Allocatelliglobosispora scoriae: one gene and its partner. The protein of the gene in region 2 interacts with the protein of the main gene of each other region in a pairwise test. Links are inferred from orthologs where the notes say so. Each region holds a gene or a part of one and is shown on either strand. Other genes may lie near its edges.

Region 1 (8,978 bases), 910 kb from region 2 along the record:
TCCGAAGGCATCGGGCTCGGCATCGGGGTGCCCGGCCCACTTGTAGAAGAGGTAGGCGGAGAAGGGCACCGCGTCGCGCACCTTGCCGCCGAGCAGGTCGTGCACGGGCCGCCCGATCGCCTGGCCCTGCAGGTCGAGGCAGGCGACCTCGAAGGTGGCGAAGACCCGCAGCGCGGTCTTGATCGGGCTGGAACCACCGGTGAGGCCGTGCAGATCGGGTGCGTCGGTGACGCCGAGCATCGCGTCCACGATGGATCGGAGCTGCCCGGTCTGAAACGGGTCGACCCCGATGAGCTCCGGCGCGACCCGGCGTAGCAGCGCCACGTGCGGCGCGTCGCCATAGGTCTCGCCGAGCCCGATGAGCCCGTCGTCGGTCTCCAGCTCCACGATGGTGCGCAGGGCCCACGGCTCGTGGCAGCCGACGGCGTTGAGCAGCGGCGGGTCGGGGAACGCGATCGGGGTGATCCTGACCTCGCGGATCCTCGTCATGCGACTCCCTCCAACGCCTTGCGGCCACGCTCCAGGATGCCCGCCAGGTCTGACACGTGCTCGGGCGACGCGTCGATCAGCGGCGGGCGGACCGACCCGACGGCGAGGCCGGCGAGCTGAGCACCGGCCTTGACCAGCGCGACCGCATAGCCGGGCACCCGGTCCCGCAGCGCGACGAAGGGCAGGTAGAACTCCGCCAGCAGCACCCGCTGCGTCGCCTCGTCGCCGCTGCGGACCGCTCGGTGGAACGCGGTGGCGATGTCGGGCGCGAAGCAGAGCACCGCCGATGAGTAGCTGTCGACGCCGATCGCCTCATAGGCCCGAACACTCAACTCGGCGGTGGGCAGGCCGTTGAGGAAGCCGAACTCCTCGGCCCGGGGGTGCCCGCTGGTCCGGATCGCGGTGACGATGCGCAGCATCGCGTCGACGTCGCCGATGCCGTCCTTGATCCCGACGACGGTCGGGATGTCGAGGAGGTCCACGGCGGCTGCCGGGTTGAGCACGGCGTTGGCCCGCTGATAGACGGTGATCGGCAGCGACGTGCCCTCGGCGACGAAGCGCACGTGCCGCACGAGTCCGGCCGGTGTCGAGGCGACGAGGTAGGGCGGGAGCAGCAGCAGCCCGTCGGCACCGGACTCCGCCGCGATCTGCGCGAACTCCCGCGCGGACCGGGGACCGCCGCCGGCACCCGCGAAGACCGGCACGCGTCCTGCGGAAACGCCCACGGCCGTCGTGACGAGCGATCTGTATTCGTCGCGGTCGAGCGCGGTGAACTCGCCGGTGCCGCAGGCGACGAAGAGCCCGCTCGGCCCGGCGGCGATCTGCGCCTCCAGGTGCTCGGCGAAGACGCGCAGGTCAACGCGATCGTCGGCGTCGAAGGGCGTCAACGGGAAGGAGAGCAGCCCGGTGAGTCGCATGACGGTCCAATCTACATATGTGGACAATATCTGCGGATGTGTAAGCCTCGCAACCACAAGTTATCGTCCGCTAGAGTGGCGGTCAACTGCCGAAGGTGGACCGCCATGAACGAGATCTCCCCCGTCAAATCCGCGGAGCGCACCGTCGCCATCCTGGAGACGCTCGCCGCCTCGCCGACGCGCCTGACGTTGTCGCAGCTCCAGGAGCGGATGGGCTATCCGCGGTCCAGCCTGCACGCGCTGGTCCGCACGTTGCGGGAGCTCAAGTGGGTCGAGGCCGACGAGTCCGGGTCCGCGTTCGGCGTCGGTCCGCACGCGCTGCTCGCCGGGACGGCGTACCTCGATCGAGATCTGGCCCTGCCCTTCGCCCTCGAAGCGCTGGAGGATCTCCGCGCCGAGATCGGCTACACCGTGCACTACGCGCGGCGCGACGGTGCCGAGGTCCTCTACCTCGCCAGTCGCGAGGCGCGCGAGGCCCGGCACGTCGTCTCCCGCGTCGGCCGCAAGCTCCCCGCGCACCTCACCGCGCTCGGCCAGGCGCTGCTCGCGCAGCTCACCGGCGACGAGGTCGAGAAGCTCCTGCCCGAGACGCTGCTCGCGCTCACCCCGCAGACGATCACGTCACGCTTCGCGCTGGCTCTGGAGCTCGAGGGGGTACGCACCAGGGGCTGGGCCTTCGAGCGCGAGCAGGGCACCACCGGGGTCGCCTGCGTGGCCGCCTCCGTCGATTACCGCATCCCCGCGACGGATGCGCTGAGCTGCTCCATGCCCGCCGATCTCGCCAACGGCGCGGAGTTGGACCGCGTGACCGAGTCCCTCATGCGCCACGCCGGCGCGCTGGCGACCACGCTCCGCCGCCACGGCATCCGCTGAGCCCAGCACCCGCCGCCTGCCGCATGATCACGTTGTTTCGCGGAAGTAGGCCCTACCGGGGGCGCACGTAGGCCCACTTTCCGGGAAACAGCGCGATCAAGCTGGAGTGCCGCGCCGCATCACGGCATCGGCTCCCCGAGCGGGATGTCGCACCAGTGGCCGCCGATGCGGGTCAGATTGGGGTCGTTGACGAAGTCCGGCTCCCCGTTGGCGGCGATCATCTCGGCCGCGAAGACCTCCGAGTCGTCGACCGGGTAGTAGCCGATCTCGTGCCCCTCCGCGAGACTCGCCCAGCGCCGCGTGTTGTGGCTGACACCCCAGAGCATCCGGTAACCAGGGTCCTCGCAGCTCAGGCAGGCCTCGATCAGCCGTCGCGCATCGGTGGGCGAGAGCCAGGTGGCCAGCCCGCGCAGGCCCATCGGGATCGGTGTGGCATAGAGGGCGCCGATCCGCACGCAGAGCACCTCCAGCCCGTACCGGTCGTGATAGAGCCGGGCCGCGCTCTCGATCGCCGCCTTGCTCCAGCCGTAGAGGGTGTCCGGGCGCGCGGCGATGTCCGCGGCGAGCGGTCCGCCGCCGCGCAGGTGGAACCCGGCGGCATGGTTGGAGGAGGCGAGGATGATCCGGGGCACGCCGGCCAGCCGGATCGCCTCCAGCAGTGTCATCGTGCCCCGCAGGTTGCGCTCGATGACGATGTCGAGGGTGGATTCGACGCTCTGCCCACCGAGGTGCAGGACGGCGTCGACATCACGGCAGGCGTCGAGCACCGCGTCCGCGTCGGTGACGGAAGCGATGATCCTCTCCTCGGCACCGGTCCCGTCGAGGGCGGGCGGCTCGACGATGTCGAGCAGTCGCAGCACCCGGCCCTCCCGGGCGAGCAGCGGCCGGAGCAGCGTGCCGACGGCACCGGAGGCTCCGGTCATGAGAATCCGCTTCGTCATGCGCAGCAGACTATCCAGCACGCCACCATCGCGCCAGCCTGCCGCACAGCGTCCACATATGTGTCAGGCCACGAAGGCGAGCGCCGACCCGCAGTCGCGGGCAGGATGGAGGGCATGACGGAGTTTCGGATCGAGCACGACACGATGGGCGAGGTCAGGGTCCCGGCAACTGCGCTGTGGGCAGCACAAACTCAGCGAGCGGTCGAGAATTTCCCGATCTCCGGCACGACCCTGCCGCCCGACCTCATCCATGCGCTCGGAGCGATCAAGGCTGCGGCGGCAATCGTCAACGGCCCGCTCGGCGTGCTGCCGCAGGACCTCGCGGGAGCGATCGCAGCCTGCGCCGACGAGGTCGCCGACGGTCTGCACGACGATCAGTTCCCGATCGACGTCTTCCAGACCGGCTCCGGCACCTCGTCCAACATGAACGCCAACGAGGTCATCGCCCGCCTCGCCACCGATCTGCTCGGCCGACCGGTCCACCCCAACGATCACGTCAACGCGGCCCAGTCCAGCAACGACGTCTTCCCGACCGCGATCCACCTGGCCGCCGTCACCGCGATCACCCGCGACCTGCTGCCGGCCCTGCGCCATCTCTCCTCGGCGCTGCGCGCCAAGTCGCAGGAGTGGTCGGCGGTCGTCAAATCCGGCCGCACCCACCTCATGGATGCGACCCCGGTCACCCTCGGTCAAGAATTCGGGGGGTACGCCCACCAGCTCACCCGTGCCGCCGAGCGCATCGAGTCGAGCCTGTCCCGCCTCGGCGAGCTCCCCCTGGGTGGCACCGCCGTCGGCACCGGCATCAACACCGCACCCGGCTTCGCCGCCGGTGTGATCTCGCTGCTCCGGGAGCGCACCGGCCTGCCGCTGACCGAGGCGGCCGACCACTTCGCCGCGCAGGGCTCCGCCGATGCGCTGGTGGAGGCGTCCGCGATGGTCCGGACCGCCGCGGTGGGGCTCTACAAGATCGCCAACGACATCCGCTGGATGGGTTCCGGACCCCGGGCCGGCTTGCGCGAGCTGTCCATCCCCGACCTGCAGCCCGGTTCGTCGATCATGCCCGGCAAGGTGAATCCGGTCATCTGCGAGGCGGCTCGCCAGGTCTGCGCCCAGGTGATCGGCAACGACGCGGCGGTCGCCTTCGCGGGCAGCCAGGGCGATTTCGAGCTGATCGTGATGCTCCCGGTGATCGGCCGCAACCTGCTCGAGTCGATCCGGCTGCTCGCCAACGTGTCGCGCCTGTTCGCCGACCGCTGCGTCGCGGGGCTCGTCGCCAACGAGGAGGTCTGCCTGGCGTACGCCGAGGGCAGCCCGTCGATCGTCACCCCGCTCAACCGCCATCTGGGTTATGAGGAGGCGGCGAGCATCGCCAAGCAGGCGCTGAAGGAGGGCCGCACGATCCGCGAGGTGGTCATCGAGCGCGGTCACGTCCCGGCCAAGCTGACCGAGGAGGCCCTCGACACCGCCCTCGACGTGCTCGCCATGACCCGCCCACCCGCCAGCTCCTAGCCCCAAGATCGCCGCAACTCTTCAAGAGTTGGTCCTAACGGGGTTTTAGGACCAACTCATGAAGAGTTGCGGCGATCTTGGGGAACCGTGGACGGACAGTTGTAGACAGCGATAGCCGCAACTCTTGAAGAGTTGCGGCTATCGGCGAGACGAACCGGTGCGTCAGGCGGATCGGCGGCGGGCCACCTCGGCGAGGGTGACCGCTGCGGCCACCGACGCGTTGAGCGACTCCATGTCGGAGACCATCGGGATGCCGACCGTCAGGTCACAGGTGGCGCCGACGAGGCGGGACAGCCCGCGTCCCTCGGAGCCGACCACGATCACGATCGGGCCGACCGCCGCCTCCAGCTGGTAGAGGTCGGTGTCGCCGTCCGCGTCGAGCCCGACGACGACGAAGCCCATCTCCTGCACCCGCTTGAGCGCCCGGGTGAGGTTGGTGACGTGAGCGATCGGCAGGCGGGCGGCGGCACCGGCACTCGTACGCCACGCGGTCGCCGTGATCCCCGCCGAGCGGCGTTCGGGCAGGAAGAGCCCGTGCGCGCCGAACGCGGCGGCGGAGCGGATCACCGCACCGAGGTTGCGCGGGTCGGTGACGCCGTCGAGCGCGACGAGCAGCGGCTGCGCGACCTGCTCCATGGAGTTGGCGAGCATGTCCTCGAAGGACTCATAGGCGAACGGCGGCACCTGCAGGCCGATGCCCTGGTGCAGGATCCCGCCGGTGAGCCGGTCGAGCTCCTGGCGGCTGACCTCCATGAGCGCGATGCCGCGGTCGCCCGCAGCGCGCACGGACTCGGTGATCCGGTCGTCGATCTCGATGCCCTGAGCGACGTAGAGCGCGGTGGCCGGGATGTTGGCGCGCAGCGCCTCGACGACCGGGTTACGCCCGACGAGCAGCTCGGGAGCGTCCTTGGGGGTGCTGGACTTGCGGCCGGCGGCGACCCGGGGACCGGTCCGCCGAGGCGCGGCACCGCCACGCGTCGTGGCTCCCCGCGACTGCGGCGCGCCCTTGTTGGAGCCGAGCCGGCCCCAGGTGGTGTCCTTCGTACCCGGCTTGCCGATCTTGGGTACGGTGCCGGCCTCTTCCGCCGCCCGGATCTCTTTCGCCTGCTTCCACGCGGTGCGCTGCGGCAGCTTCTCGGTGCCGGAGTAGCCCTTGTGCCACGGGCGCTCGTCGGCGGGCAGCGTGCGGCCGCGCCCCTTCAGGGTGTCCTTGTTCTTGCCGCCGGTGCCCTTGGTCGCGACCTTCTTCGACGTCGACCGGGTATTGCGGCGCTGGGAATTGCCGGGCATTCGCTATCGTCCACTCTCTACGGTCCACCGGGGACCATGCGGGGTGTCTTCGACGACGATCCCCGCCTGCTTCAACTGATCACGTACTGCGTCCGCGGCCGCCCAATCCTTGCGATCCCGCGCCGCCTTGCGCTGCTCCAGTGCGAGCGCCACCAGGGCGTCCACGGCACCGCGCAGGTCACCACCGCTGGTGGTGTCCCGCCACGGCTCGGCGAGCGGATCGATGCCGAGCACCGCGAGCATCGCCCGGACGCTCGCGAGCGATGCCGCGACCGCGCTGGTGTTGCCTTCGGCGAGCGCGGTGTTGCCCTCACGGATCACCTCGTGCAGCGCCGCGAGCGCAGCCGAGGTGTTGAGGTCGTCGTCCATCGCGGCCGTGAAGTCGGCGTGGAGGACGCCCGGCTCCACGTTGCCGACCAGTTCGGTGGCTCGCGCGACGAAGCCCTCGATCCGGCGGAAAGCGACGGCCGACTCGCTGAGCGCCTCCCAGGAGAAGTCGATCCGGGCCCGGTAGTGCGGAGCGAGCAGGTAATAGCGTAGCTCTATCGGCCGGATGCCCCGCTCCAGCACCGAGTCGAGGTTGATGACGTTGCCGGTGGACTTGCCCATCTTCTTGTCGCCGAGGTTGAGCAGAGCGTGGTGCACCCAGAAGCGGGCGAAGGGCAGCCCCGCCGCCTGCGACTGGGCGACCTCGTTCTCGTGGTGCGGGAAGACCAGGTCGAGACCGCCGCCGTGGATGTCGAACTCGTCACCCAGATAACGCTGCACCATCGCCGAGCACTCGATGTGCCAACCTGGGCGGCCGACCCCCCACGGCGAGGGCCAGTAGGCGTCCTGCGGCTCGTCGGGCTTGGCGCCCTTCCAGAGCGCGAAGTCACGAGGATCACGCTTCGCGCGCTCCGGGCCGTCCGTCGCCGCCTGCATCTCGTCGGGCCGCTGTCCGGACAGCTTCCCGTACGCCGGGAAGGACCCCACGGCGAAGTAGACATCCCCGCACCCGTCGGCCGAGGCGTAGGCGTGCCCGCCGGCGATCAGGGTCTCGATCAGCTCGAACATCTGCGTGATGTGACCCGTGGCACGTGGCTCGTAGGTCGGCGGCAGCACGTTGAGCGCCCGGTAGACCCCGCTGAGCACGACCTCGTTGGCGTAGGCGATGGACCAGAACGGGCGATCCCGCTCGATCGCCTTCGCCAGCACCTTGTCGTCGATGTCGGTGATGTTGCGGATAAAGGTGACCTCAAGGCCGCCCTGGATCATCCAGCGACGCAGGACGTCATAGTTGACGCCGGAGCGAAGGTGCCCGATGTGCGGCTCGGACTGCACTGTGAGACCACAGAGATAGATCGACGCTTGACCAGCTATGCGCGGCACGAAGTCGCGGACCGCTCGGGTCGCAGTGTCGTAGAGTCTCAGCGTCACCCTGCAAGGATAGTCGGAGTAGGTGCGCAAGGCCCTCATGGATACCGCACAGACCCTCGATCGCGGCTTACGCCTGCTCACGCTCGTCGCTGAGACGCCGGGCGGCCTCACCGTGACCGAAGCCTCCCAACGGCTCGGGGTGGGTCGCGCGGTCATCTACCGGCTCACCGCCACCCTCGTCGAGCACGCGATGCTCCGGCGCGCCGACAACGGCCGCCTCCTCGTCGGCGTCGGCCTGGTCCACCTGGCCCGGCGCGCTCAACCGCTGCTCGCCGACGCCGCCCTGCCGGCGCTGCGCCGCCTCGCCGAGCAGGTCGGGGCCACGGCTCACCTCACCGTCGCGGACGGCGCCGAAGCGGTCGCGGTCGCCGTGGTGGAGCCCACCTCGACGGTGTTCCATGTCGCCTATCGATCGGGTTCCCGACACCAGCTGGAGCGGGGCGCGGCGGGCCGGGCGATCCTCACCGGCGAACTCTGCACGTCGCTCGGCGAGCTGCAGGACGGCGCCTTCGGCATCGCCGCCCCCGTCCTGGGCGTGGCCGGCATGGCCGCGAGCGTCGGCGTCGTCTCCCTGACGCCCCTCGACGTCAACCAGGTCGGCAAGCTGGTCACCGCCGCCGCCACGGCCATCGGCACAGCCCTCGCCTAACACCAAGATCGCCGCAACTCTTCAAGAGTTGGTCCTAAAACCCGTTAGGACCAACTCTTGAAGAGTTGCGGCGATCTTGGGTTGCCACGCAGCAAGCAAGCGACCGGGGTCAGCGGCGGCCGACCGTCAGCACCGGCTGGGAGGTCGCGGCGAAGAAGTCGTTGCCCTTGTCGTCGACGACGATGAAGGCGGGGAAGTCCTCGACCTCGATCTTCCAGACGGCCTCCATGCCGAGCTCGGCGTACTCCAGGACCTCGACGTGCTTGATGCAGTCCTGAGCCAGCCGGGCCGCCGGGCCGCCGATCGAGCCGAGATAGAACCCGCCGTGCGACTCGCACGCCCGGGTCACCTGGCCGGACCGGTTGCCCTTGGCGAGCATGACGAGCGAGCCCCCGGCCGCCTGGAACTTCTCCACGTAGGCATCCATCCGCCCGGCGGTGGTGGGTCCGAAGGAGCCCGACGCGTATCCCTCGGGCGTCTTGGCCGGACCGGCGTAGTAGACGGCGTGGTCGCGCAGGTACTGCGGCATCGGCTCACCGGCGTCGAGCCGCTCGGCGATCTTCGCGTGGGCGATGTCACGGGCGACTACGAGCGGACCGCTGAGCGAGAGCCGGGTCTTGACGGGGTATTTCGTCAGCTCGGCCAGGATCTCCGGCATCGGCCGGTTGAGATCGATCTTGACGGCGCCCTCGGACGTTTCGAGGTCCTCGTCGGTGACGGCGGGCAGGAAGCGGGCCGGGTCGGTCTCCAGCCGCTCCAGCCAGACCCCCGACGGCGTGATCTTCGCGAGCGCCTGGCGGTCGGCGGAGCAGGAGACCGCGATCGCGACCGGGCAGGAGGCGCCGTGCCGGGGCAGCCGGACGACCCGCACGTCGTGGCAGAAGTAGCGGC
Region 2 (8,892 bases):
CAGCCGTCGCGACCAACCACACCGGCTACACCGGCACCGGATTCGTCGACTACACCAACGTGACCGGCGGCTACATCGAGTGGACCGTCACCGCCGCGAGCGCGGGCAGCCAGTCGCTGACCCTGCGCTACAGCAACGGCACCACGGTCGACCGGCCGCTCACCATCACGGTCAACGGCACCGCGGTCGCGACCGGCCTCTCCTTCGGCGCCACGGCCAACTGGGACACCTGGGTCGACAAGTCGGTCACCGCCGCGCTCGCCGCGGGCACCAACACGATCCGGGCCACCGCGACCACCCCCAACGGCGGTCCCAACGTCGACCGCCTCACCGTCACCGGTGGTTCCGGCGGCGACACGCAGGCCCCCACCGCCCCGGGCAGTCTGGCGTCGACGGGTGTCACCAGCAGCAGCGTGAACCTCTCCTGGTCCGCGTCGAGCGACAACGTCGGCGTCACCGCCTACGACGTCTACAACGGCTCCTCCGTCGCCAAGACCGTGACCGGCACGAGCACCAGCGTCACCGGATTGGCCGCGAGCACGGCGTACACCTTCACTGTGCGAGCGCGCGACGCGGCCGGCAACACTTCGCCGGCGTCGAACGCCGTCACCGCGACGACCAGCGCGAGCAGCGGCGGACCGGCGGTGCCCTTCGGCAGCCACCTCTTCCCCTACGTCGCGGGCACGTTGAAGCCGTCCGGCGCACAGTCCACGTTGGATGCTGCGGTGGTGAACTACTACAACCAGTGGAAGGCCGCCTTCGTCAAGCAGAACTGCGGCAACGGCTGGTACGAGGTGATCTCCCCCGACGCCGACCACCCCTACGTCGCCGAGGCGCAGGGTTACGGCATGGTCATCGTCGCCACGATGGCCGGTGCCGACGCCAACGCGAAGACCATCTTCGACGGCATGGTGAAATACATGCTCGCGCACCCGTCGGTCAACAACGCCGACCTGCTCGCGGCCGAGCAGAACACCTCCTGCGTCAGCGTCAACGGTTCCGACTCCGCGACCGACGGCGACCTCGATGTCGCGATGGGCCTGCTCCTCGCCGACAAGCAGTGGGGCAGCGCCGGGACCTACAATTACAAGCAGCTCGCGATCCGGCACATCAACGCGATCAAGGCCAGCGAGGTCAACCCGACCATGCACCTGATGCTGCTCGGAGACTGGAGCACGTCGGGCGACGCCCTCTACTGGACGACCCGTCCGTCGGACTTCCACCTGGATCACTTCCGCGCCTTCCGCACGGCCACGGGCGACACGGCCTGGGACACGATCCGCACCGCCCACCAGACCTTGATCACAAACCTTCAAACCAACTACGCGTCGGGTACGGGCCTGCTGCCGGACTTCGTCGTCACGACCAACACCACCCCCAAGCCCGCACCGGGCGAGGTGCTGGAGGACCCGAACGACGGCAAATACTGGTGGAACTCCTGCCGGGTGCCGTGGCGGATCGGAACCGACGCCGTCACCGGGGGCGGGAGTGCTTCGCTCACCTCGGCTCGGAAGCTGAACACCTGGGTGAAGGCGAAGACCGGCTCGAATCCGAACAGCATCGCTGTGGGGTATTCGCTGGCGGGGACGCAGATCTCGTCGGGGAGCGAGCCGGCGTTCTTCGCGCCGTTCGCGGTGGCGGCGATGACCGATCCGGGCAGCCAGGCGTGGCTGGACGCGCTGTGGACCAAGATGGTGAACACGGGGTTCAGCAGCTCCGACTACTACTCCACGAGTATCCAGCTGCAGGTCATGATCGTCGCGAGCGGCAACTACTGGGTCCCGTAGCTCCAGTGATCGCAGATCTTGGCGTGATGGGCTCGCCAAGGCGGGCCGTCGCCGCCAAGATCTGCGATCATCACTCCTCGAGGAGCCCGCCATGTCCGCTCCCCTGAGCCGATCGGAGTCGACGAACACATGAGTTCCACGGAGAAGTTCGATGGCCGCTGGTTCACAGCGACCACGTCAGACGGTGTCGAGGTGGCCTTCGCCGCCGATGGCAGCATCGGCGTGCGAAACAGCAAGCTCGGCGAGGACGGCCACGTCCTGGAGTTCACCCCCGCCGAATGGGACGCGTTCCTCGATGGAGCCATGAAGGACGAGTTCACGATTCCCGCCTGAGCCTCCGAAGATCACGTCGATTTCGGCGGGCAGCGAGCGCGTGATCACACCGTTTTCCCCCAACATGGTGCGATCAAGCACCATGATCAGGCCATCTTGCGGGAAAACGGTGTGATCAAACCGCGGAACACGGCTCAGGCGAGTCGAGAGGCCCAGTCGCCGCCGTGGCCGACGAGCTCCACGACGCGGGTGTCGTCGTCGAGCCGCGAGATCCGCACCTCGAGGTGCGCGTCGGAGAGCTGCTCCACCAACCCCTCGCCCCACTCCACCAGCGTGACCGAGTCCTCCAGGTCCGCGTCCAGGTCGAGATCGTCGATCTCGGCCCGCGGATCGGTCACGGTCCCCAACCGGTACGCATCGACGTGCACCATCGGCACCGACCCACCGGCCTCGCGATCGGGCCGGTGCACCCGCGCGATGACGAACGTCGGCGAGGTGACGGCGCCCACGACGCGCAGCCCCTCCCCGATCCCCTGAGCCAGCGCCGTCTTGCCCGCACCGAGGGGGCCACCAAGAATGACGAGGTCACCGGCCCGAAGCAGCCCGGCGAGCCGGGTGCCGAAGGCGCGAGTCTCCTCAACAGTCGACAACTTCACGGCATGACTTTAGCCAGGAAGGCGAGCAGGGCTTCGTTGACCGCGTCGGCGTGCTCCAACAGGACGACGTGGCCGGAGTCGGGGACGACGACCATCTCCGCCTGCGGCAGGTGGCGAACGATCTCCTCGGAGTGCTTCAGCGGCAGGATCGGGTCCTTGTCGCCGACGATGACGAGGACGGGTTTGTCGGCGATCGCCGCGAGCGCCGGGTACCTCGCGTGGCTGGAGAGCGTCCGCAGGTAGCGGGCAACGGTCTCGGTCGTCGTGCCGGAGTTCATCCGCTCCACGTAGGAGACGAGTGCCGGGCTCGGCTGTTTGCCGCCGAAGCCGTACCGCCGAGTCAGCAGCCATGCCAGGTCCGACGAGGCCTGCCGGGCCTTGTCGATCATCGGGCCGCTCATCCGGGACGCGCCGGAGAGCACCGGCAGCAGCGGAGCGCTCGTGCGGGAGATCAGCTCGGGCAGGCCGCCCAGCTTGACGCCCTGGACCCGGCCGCCGGACGTACTGATGAGAGCCACGCCGACGACCCGGTTGGCGAAGATCTCCGGGTAGCGCTCAGCACACGCCATGATCGCCATGCCGCCCATCGAGTGCCCCACCAGCACGATGTCGCTGTCGGGCGTGGTCGTCTCGCGGATCACGTCCCGCAGGGCCTCACCGAGCGCTGGCAGGTCGTACTCCCCGTCCGACAGCCGCCCGGACTTGCCGTGGCCCGGCTGGTCATAGAGGACCATGCGGTATTCGCCGCCGTCGAGCAGCCGCCGCTGGAAGTGGAAGGTCCCCATGTCGAGGCAGAACCCGTGCACGAAGATCACGGTAGGTTCGGGATCGGCATCGTTGAAGTCGAGCGTCACACCGTCGGCCGGCTCCACGATCTCGACATAGAGATCGACACCGTCGGCCGTCGTGACCGTCAGCGACTCGTCGAAGGGCAGCCTGCCGAAGGGCTCATCCGCATAGGGGTCCTCGACACCCGCCCTGGATCGCCGCACCCACGCCCTTTCCGCAGCCACTCCCGCGGCGATCCCCGCCGCCGCGACACCCACGATCGCACCGATCAGCCCGACCTTGCGCGCTGTCGACCTGCCTCCGGACGGCTTGGCCGCCTTCGCCGGCGTCGACGCCGCCGGGACCACCGCGTCAGCCATGCCGCTCACCCGCGAAGGTCCGCGGCACCCGGCCGCTGCCGAAGCGGGTCACGATCTCGTAGTTGATCGTGCCGATCGCGTCGGCCCAGTCGGTCGCCGTCGGCTCGCCCCGGTCACCGGGCCCGAAGAGGATCGCCTCGTCGCCGGGGTGCACCCCGTCATCGCCGCAGTCGAGCATCACCTGGTCCATGCAGACCCGACCGGCGATCGTGTAGCGCTTGCCGTTGACGGCGATCGGACCCACGTTGGAGGCGGCCCGGGGCACCCCGTCGGCATAGCCGAGCGGGACCAGCGCCAGCGTCGTGTCGGACCTCGTCTGATAGGTGTGGCCATAGGAGACGCCCTCGTCCGGACCGACCTGCTTGGTGAGCAGGACCCGGGCGTGCGCGGTCATCGCGGGGCGCAGGCCGAAGGTCTCCCCCGCGATCGGCGAGAGTCCGTAGACCGCGATCCCCGGGCGGACCAGGTCGAAGTGGGCATCGGTGCGGGTCAGCGTGGCCGCCGAGTTGGCGATGTGACGCAGCTGCGGGGTGATGCCGAAGCTCTCGGCCACGTCGAGCGCCTCGCCGAAGGCGACGAGCTGCTGGTCGATCGTCTCGTGACCCGGCGCGTCGGCATAGACGAAGTGGCTCCAGACGCCGATGACCTCGATCAGACCGTCGGCCTCGGCTTTCGCCGCGGCCTCCAGCAGGGCCGGCCACGTCTGAGCTGTCGCGCCGTTGCGGTGCAGGCCGGTGTCAATCTTGAGGTGTACGCGAGCAGGCTCCCCGACGACCGTCGCCGCCGTGACGATCTCGGCGAGCTGGTCCACCCCGGCGGCGCTGAGATCGACGTCGGCCTCGATAGCCTGGTGCAGGGGCTGGCCCGGACCGATCAGCCAGGCGAGCACCGGCGCCTCGATCCCCGCCGCGCGTAGCTCCAGCGCCTCGGCGAGCGTGCAGACACCGAGCCAGGTCGCCCCGCCCTCCAGCGCCGCCCGGGCACAGGGCACAGCACCGTGCCCGTAGCCGTCGGCCTTGACGACCGCCATCACCTGCGCCGTGGTTGCCGCGCGCAGTTTAGTCACGTTTGAGCGAATCGCATCCAGGTCAACTAGTACCTCGGCCTGCCACATGCCCTCAGCCTACCCACCGGTCACGAGGTTGATGCCTGAGCGGAGCGCCTCGGCGATCTCCGTGGCGGTGACCGGACCGGACTCGGCGGCGTGCCGCCCCGCCAGCCCGTGCACGAACGCCGCTGCCACCGCCGCCCTGGTCGCGGGCAGCCCCGCCGCGAGCAGCGAGCCGAGCAGCCCGGCGAGCACATCCCCCGAGCCGCCCGTGGCGAGCGCGGGGTGCCCGGTCGGGTTGACCCAGGCCTCGCCGCTCGGATCCGCGACGATCGTGCGATCGCCCTTGAGCAGGATCACCGAGCGGGTCCAGGCGGCGAGCTTCAACGCCGCGGCCACCCGGTCCTCCCCGGGCGCCTCCCCGGCGAGGCGGGTGAACTCGCCGTCGTGCGGGGTGATCACGGTCGGTGCGTTGCGGGCGCGCAGGTGATTGGCGAGGGTGCCGTCGACGAGCAGGGTGATCGCGTCGGCGTCGAGGACCGCCGGGACGGGCGACGCCAGCACCGCCCGCAGCTCGTCACCGGCACGTTTGTCCTGGCCGAGACCGCTGCCGCAGACCCATGCCTGGACCCGGCCCGTGTCGGCGACGCGGGGCGAGCCGATCACCGTCGGGTGCAGTGTCACGACGACCGCGTGCGCCGGGCCGGCGTAGCGCACCAGTCCCGTCGGGCCGGCCAGGGCACCCCGGGTCGAGAGCAGCGCCGCGCCGGGGAAGGTCGCCGAGCCCGTCGAGAGCCCGACGACACCGCGCGAGTATTTGTTGTCGTGCGGGCCCGCGACCGGCCACCACTCGGCGATCATCGCCGCGTCGGCGATCCGCAGCGCCGGTGTCCCCGGCAGGGTCAGCCCGATCTCCACCAGCTCCACCTGGCCCGCGAGCGGGGCGGCCGGGCCGACGACGAGCGCGGGCTTGAGCGCACCGAAGGTCACGGTCACGTCGGCGCGCACGGCCGGACCGGGCACGTCACCGGTGTCGGCGATGACCCCGGACGGCAGGTCGACGGCGATGACCAGCGCGGTCGACTCGTTGGCGGCCTCGGCCAGCTCCGCCGCCCGGCCGGCCAACGCACCCTTGGCCCCGATGCCGAGCAGCCCGTCGACGATGAGGTCCACCTCGGCCGGCAACCGCTCGGCGAGGCGTCCACCGGCCGCTCGGAACGCCGCGAGACCACCGGGGTGCAGCCGATCCGCATGCAGCGGGACCGCCGTCACCTGGGCACCCCGCCGGGCGAGCTCCGCACCGGCGTAGAGGGCGTCGCCGCCGTTGTCACCGGGGCCCGCCAGGATGGCGACGCGAGCCGCGTAGACCCTGCCCGGCCGTCCCTCCCGCAGCGTCACGACGCAGCGCCGCGCGAGACCCGCTGCGGCCCGCGCCATCAGCGTGCCCTCGGGCAGGCTCCTCATCAGCACCTTCTCGGCCGCGCGGACCTCCGCCGACCGCCAGGCTTCCCGCATGGATCCTCCCCTGATCAGCCGTCACGCTCCGCGATCACCACAGCGGCCGCGATGCCGCCGTCGTGGGACAGCGAGAGGTGCCAGCGATGGATGCCGCGCTCGGCCGCAGCCGCCGCCACCGTGCCCGAGACCGTCAACCACGGGCGACCGTCCGGGTCGACGACGATCTCGCAATCGTGCCAGTGCAGCCCGGTCGGAGCGCCCAGCGCCTTCGCGACGGCCTCCTTCGCCGCGAACCGGGCGGCGAGCGACTCGGGCCCGCGCTGGTTGCCGGACCGCGTCGTCCGCTCGGCCTCGGTGAAGAGGCGGTCGACCAGCAGCGGCGTGCGTTGGAGCGCCCGCGCGAACCGATCAACCAGCACCACGTCATTACCCACGGCCACGATCACAGCGACCACCCTATAGTCGCGTGGGGGGAGCCGGGCAATAGCTGTGGATAACCGGCCACGATGTGGCCTCCGCGGTTATCCACAGGCCTTTCTCCAGCTCGCGCGGCCCAGCAGCATCGTCGTCATGAGACCACCGAACTCCGCCGAGACGATCACCGTCCACACCGGGCGATTGCGGCAGACCGCCGACCGTCTCGATGATGCCGCAGCCCAGCTCGCGCAGGAGACGCGGCGCGGTCACGAGCTGGCCGCCGTGCCGCCGGGATGGGCGGCATCGATCGCCCTTGAGCGGCTCTCGATCGCGATCGCGTCATCGATGACCCTCTTCGCCGAGCGGACCGAGACCACGGGCCGGGCCCTGCGCCGGGCCGCAGCGGCCTATGAGGAGTCCGACCGGTCCGCCATGGGCGGCGGCCGGTGATCACCTTCGCCCGACTCGCGAGCGCCGACATCGACGCGTGGCGGTCCGCGGGCGATGCGTGGCGGCGGCTCGCCGCCTCGGTCGGCGACGGCGAGGCGCACATCACCGGCTCCGGGCAGGGCCTGCGGGCCGACTGGGCGGGTCCGGCCGCGACCGCCGCGACCGCCCAGGTGGCCGCGATCGGCGCGGACCTCGCCGCGCTGCGGGTGCCGTTGACGCAGATCCAGCAGGTGCTCGCCACGCACGCCGAGGCGATCGAGCGGGCCAGGAGGTTGCTGATCGCGGGGGTGGACGGGGTCGAGGACACCCGCGTGGTGGTGACCGCCGAGGGTCGTGTCGAGCTCGATGTGCGCGGAGCACCGCCCGCACCGTGGGAGGCCGCACTCGCCGCGAGGACCGCCGAGCGGATCAGCGCCGCCCTGACGATGGCGAGCCGAGCCGACGCCGAGACCAGCCGGGCGCTCAGCGAGCTGGCCAAGGCGGCCGAGACCCACTGGACCGAGGCGCCGCCGAGCTGCCCGCCCGGCGGCGGGGCGGGTGCGGTGCGGCTCTGGTGGTCCGGGCTCACCCCGGCGCAGCGCCGCTGGCTGATCGCGCACCAGCCGGACGTCATCGGGTCGCTCGACGGGGTGCCCGCCGCCGATCGCGACCTCGCCAATCGCGAATGGCTCAGCCGGGAGCACGCCCGGCTGAGCGGACTGCGCGACGCCCTGCACGGCAAGCGGGGAGCCGAGGACGAGTTGGCCAGGATCGAGTCCCGCCTCGCCGGTCTCAGCGCGCTCGAACGGCGTCTGGACGGCGGCGAGCCCCGTGGCTATCTGCTCGGCCTCGACACCCGGGGCGACGGCAGGGTGATCCTCGCCCTCGGCGACCCGGATCGCTCCGACAACGTGCTGACCTACGTTCCCGGTGCCGGGAGCGAGCTCAACGGCGGTGTCGCCGGGCTCATCGACCGCACGGCGACGATGTCGGCCGCCGCCACCGCAGCCGACCCGACCCTGAGCACCTCATCGATCCTCTGGCTCGATTTCGACAGCCCCGACGCGATGCAGGCCACCTCCGCCGCCTATGCCCACGCGGCCCAGCATGCACTGCACGACTTCCAGCAGGGGCTGACGATCACCCATGACGGCGAGATCGGCCAGCAGACACTCGTCGGGCACAGCTACGGCTCGCTCGTCATCGGCGAGACGGCCCGCGATCGGGGTGTCGCCGCCGACGATCTGGTCTTCCTCGGCTCGGCCGGCGTCGGGGTCGACCACGCCGCCGACCTGCATCTCGATCCCGGCGCCGTCTGGTCCAGCCATGCCCGACACGATCCCATCCAGCTCGCCGCGCCCAATCCGTTGCAGGCGGCGCTGGACCAGATGCTCGGACCCTACCTCGGTGATCCGATGACGCGGCTGTGGCACGGGGTGAACCCCTCGGACACGGGGTTCGGCGGGCACCGCTTCACCAGCGCCGACGGGGGCGAGCTCGGGCACGCTCACTCGTCCTATTGGGACAGCGGCAATCCGGGGCTGGCGGCAGTGGGTGCCATTGCTTCCGGTCATGACGACAGGTTAAAGTGACAAGCAGCTAGTGTCGGTCCTTCCCCGGAGGGTTGAGATGACCGTTACCCTGAACAGGATGGACCAGCCTGGACGCCTGTTGAC

The links.
Region 1: the proteins of F4553_RS24425 (region 2) and rlmB interact in binary tests that used the Escherichia coli proteins (3 or more experiments, as listed by UniProt). The link is inferred for Allocatelliglobosispora scoriae from one-to-one orthologs.

Annotation. Positions count from the first base shown.
Region 1 is NZ_JACHMN010000002.1:3,218,957-3,227,934, forward strand. The notes cover bases 3,956-6,890. They hold rlmB (23S rRNA (guanosine(2251)-2'-O)-methyltransferase RlmB), read right to left. Parts: upstream 6,020-6,890; coding sequence 4,892-6,019; downstream 3,956-4,891. Other genes in these bases: F4553_RS20280 (class II fumarate hydratase), read left to right, coding at 3,956-4,729; cysS (cysteine--tRNA ligase), read right to left, coding at 6,023-6,890. Also shown: F4553_RS20260 (glucarate dehydratase family protein), read right to left, coding at 1-489; F4553_RS20265 (5-dehydro-4-deoxyglucarate dehydratase), read right to left, coding at 486-1,406; F4553_RS20270 (IclR family transcriptional regulator), read left to right, coding at 1,512-2,279; F4553_RS20275 (NAD-dependent epimerase/dehydratase family protein), read right to left, coding at 2,399-3,220; more of F4553_RS20280, read left to right, coding at 3,335-3,955; more of cysS, read right to left, coding at 6,891-7,438; F4553_RS20295 (helix-turn-helix domain-containing protein), read left to right, coding at 7,476-8,087; F4553_RS20300 (fumarate hydratase), read right to left, coding at 8,197-8,978. UniProt on the Escherichia coli protein: Specifically methylates the ribose of guanosine 2251 in 23S rRNA.
Region 2 is NZ_JACHMN010000002.1:4,128,894-4,137,785, reverse strand. Bases 4,208-7,056 are described here. They hold F4553_RS24425 (NAD(P)H-hydrate dehydratase), read right to left. Parts: upstream 6,428-7,056; coding sequence 4,988-6,427; downstream 4,208-4,987. Other genes in these bases: F4553_RS24415 (hypothetical protein), read left to right, coding at 6,941-7,056; F4553_RS24420 (holo-ACP synthase), read right to left, coding at 6,442-6,816; alr (alanine racemase), read right to left, coding at 4,208-4,978. Also shown: F4553_RS24450 (CBM35 domain-containing protein), read left to right, coding at 1-1,787; F4553_RS24445 (DUF397 domain-containing protein), read left to right, coding at 1,917-2,120; tRNA (adenosine(37)-N6)-threonylcarbamoyltransferase complex ATPase subunit type 1 TsaE, read right to left, coding at 2,255-2,716; F4553_RS24435 (alpha/beta fold hydrolase), read right to left, coding at 2,713-3,864; more of alr, read right to left, coding at 3,857-4,207; more of F4553_RS24415, read left to right, coding at 7,057-7,237; F4553_RS24410 (alpha/beta hydrolase), read left to right, coding at 7,234-8,808; F4553_RS24405 (Uma2 family endonuclease), read left to right, coding at 8,867-8,892. UniProt on the Escherichia coli protein: Bifunctional enzyme that catalyzes the epimerization of the S- and R-forms of NAD(P)HX and the dehydration of the S-form of NAD(P)HX at the expense of ADP, which is converted to AMP.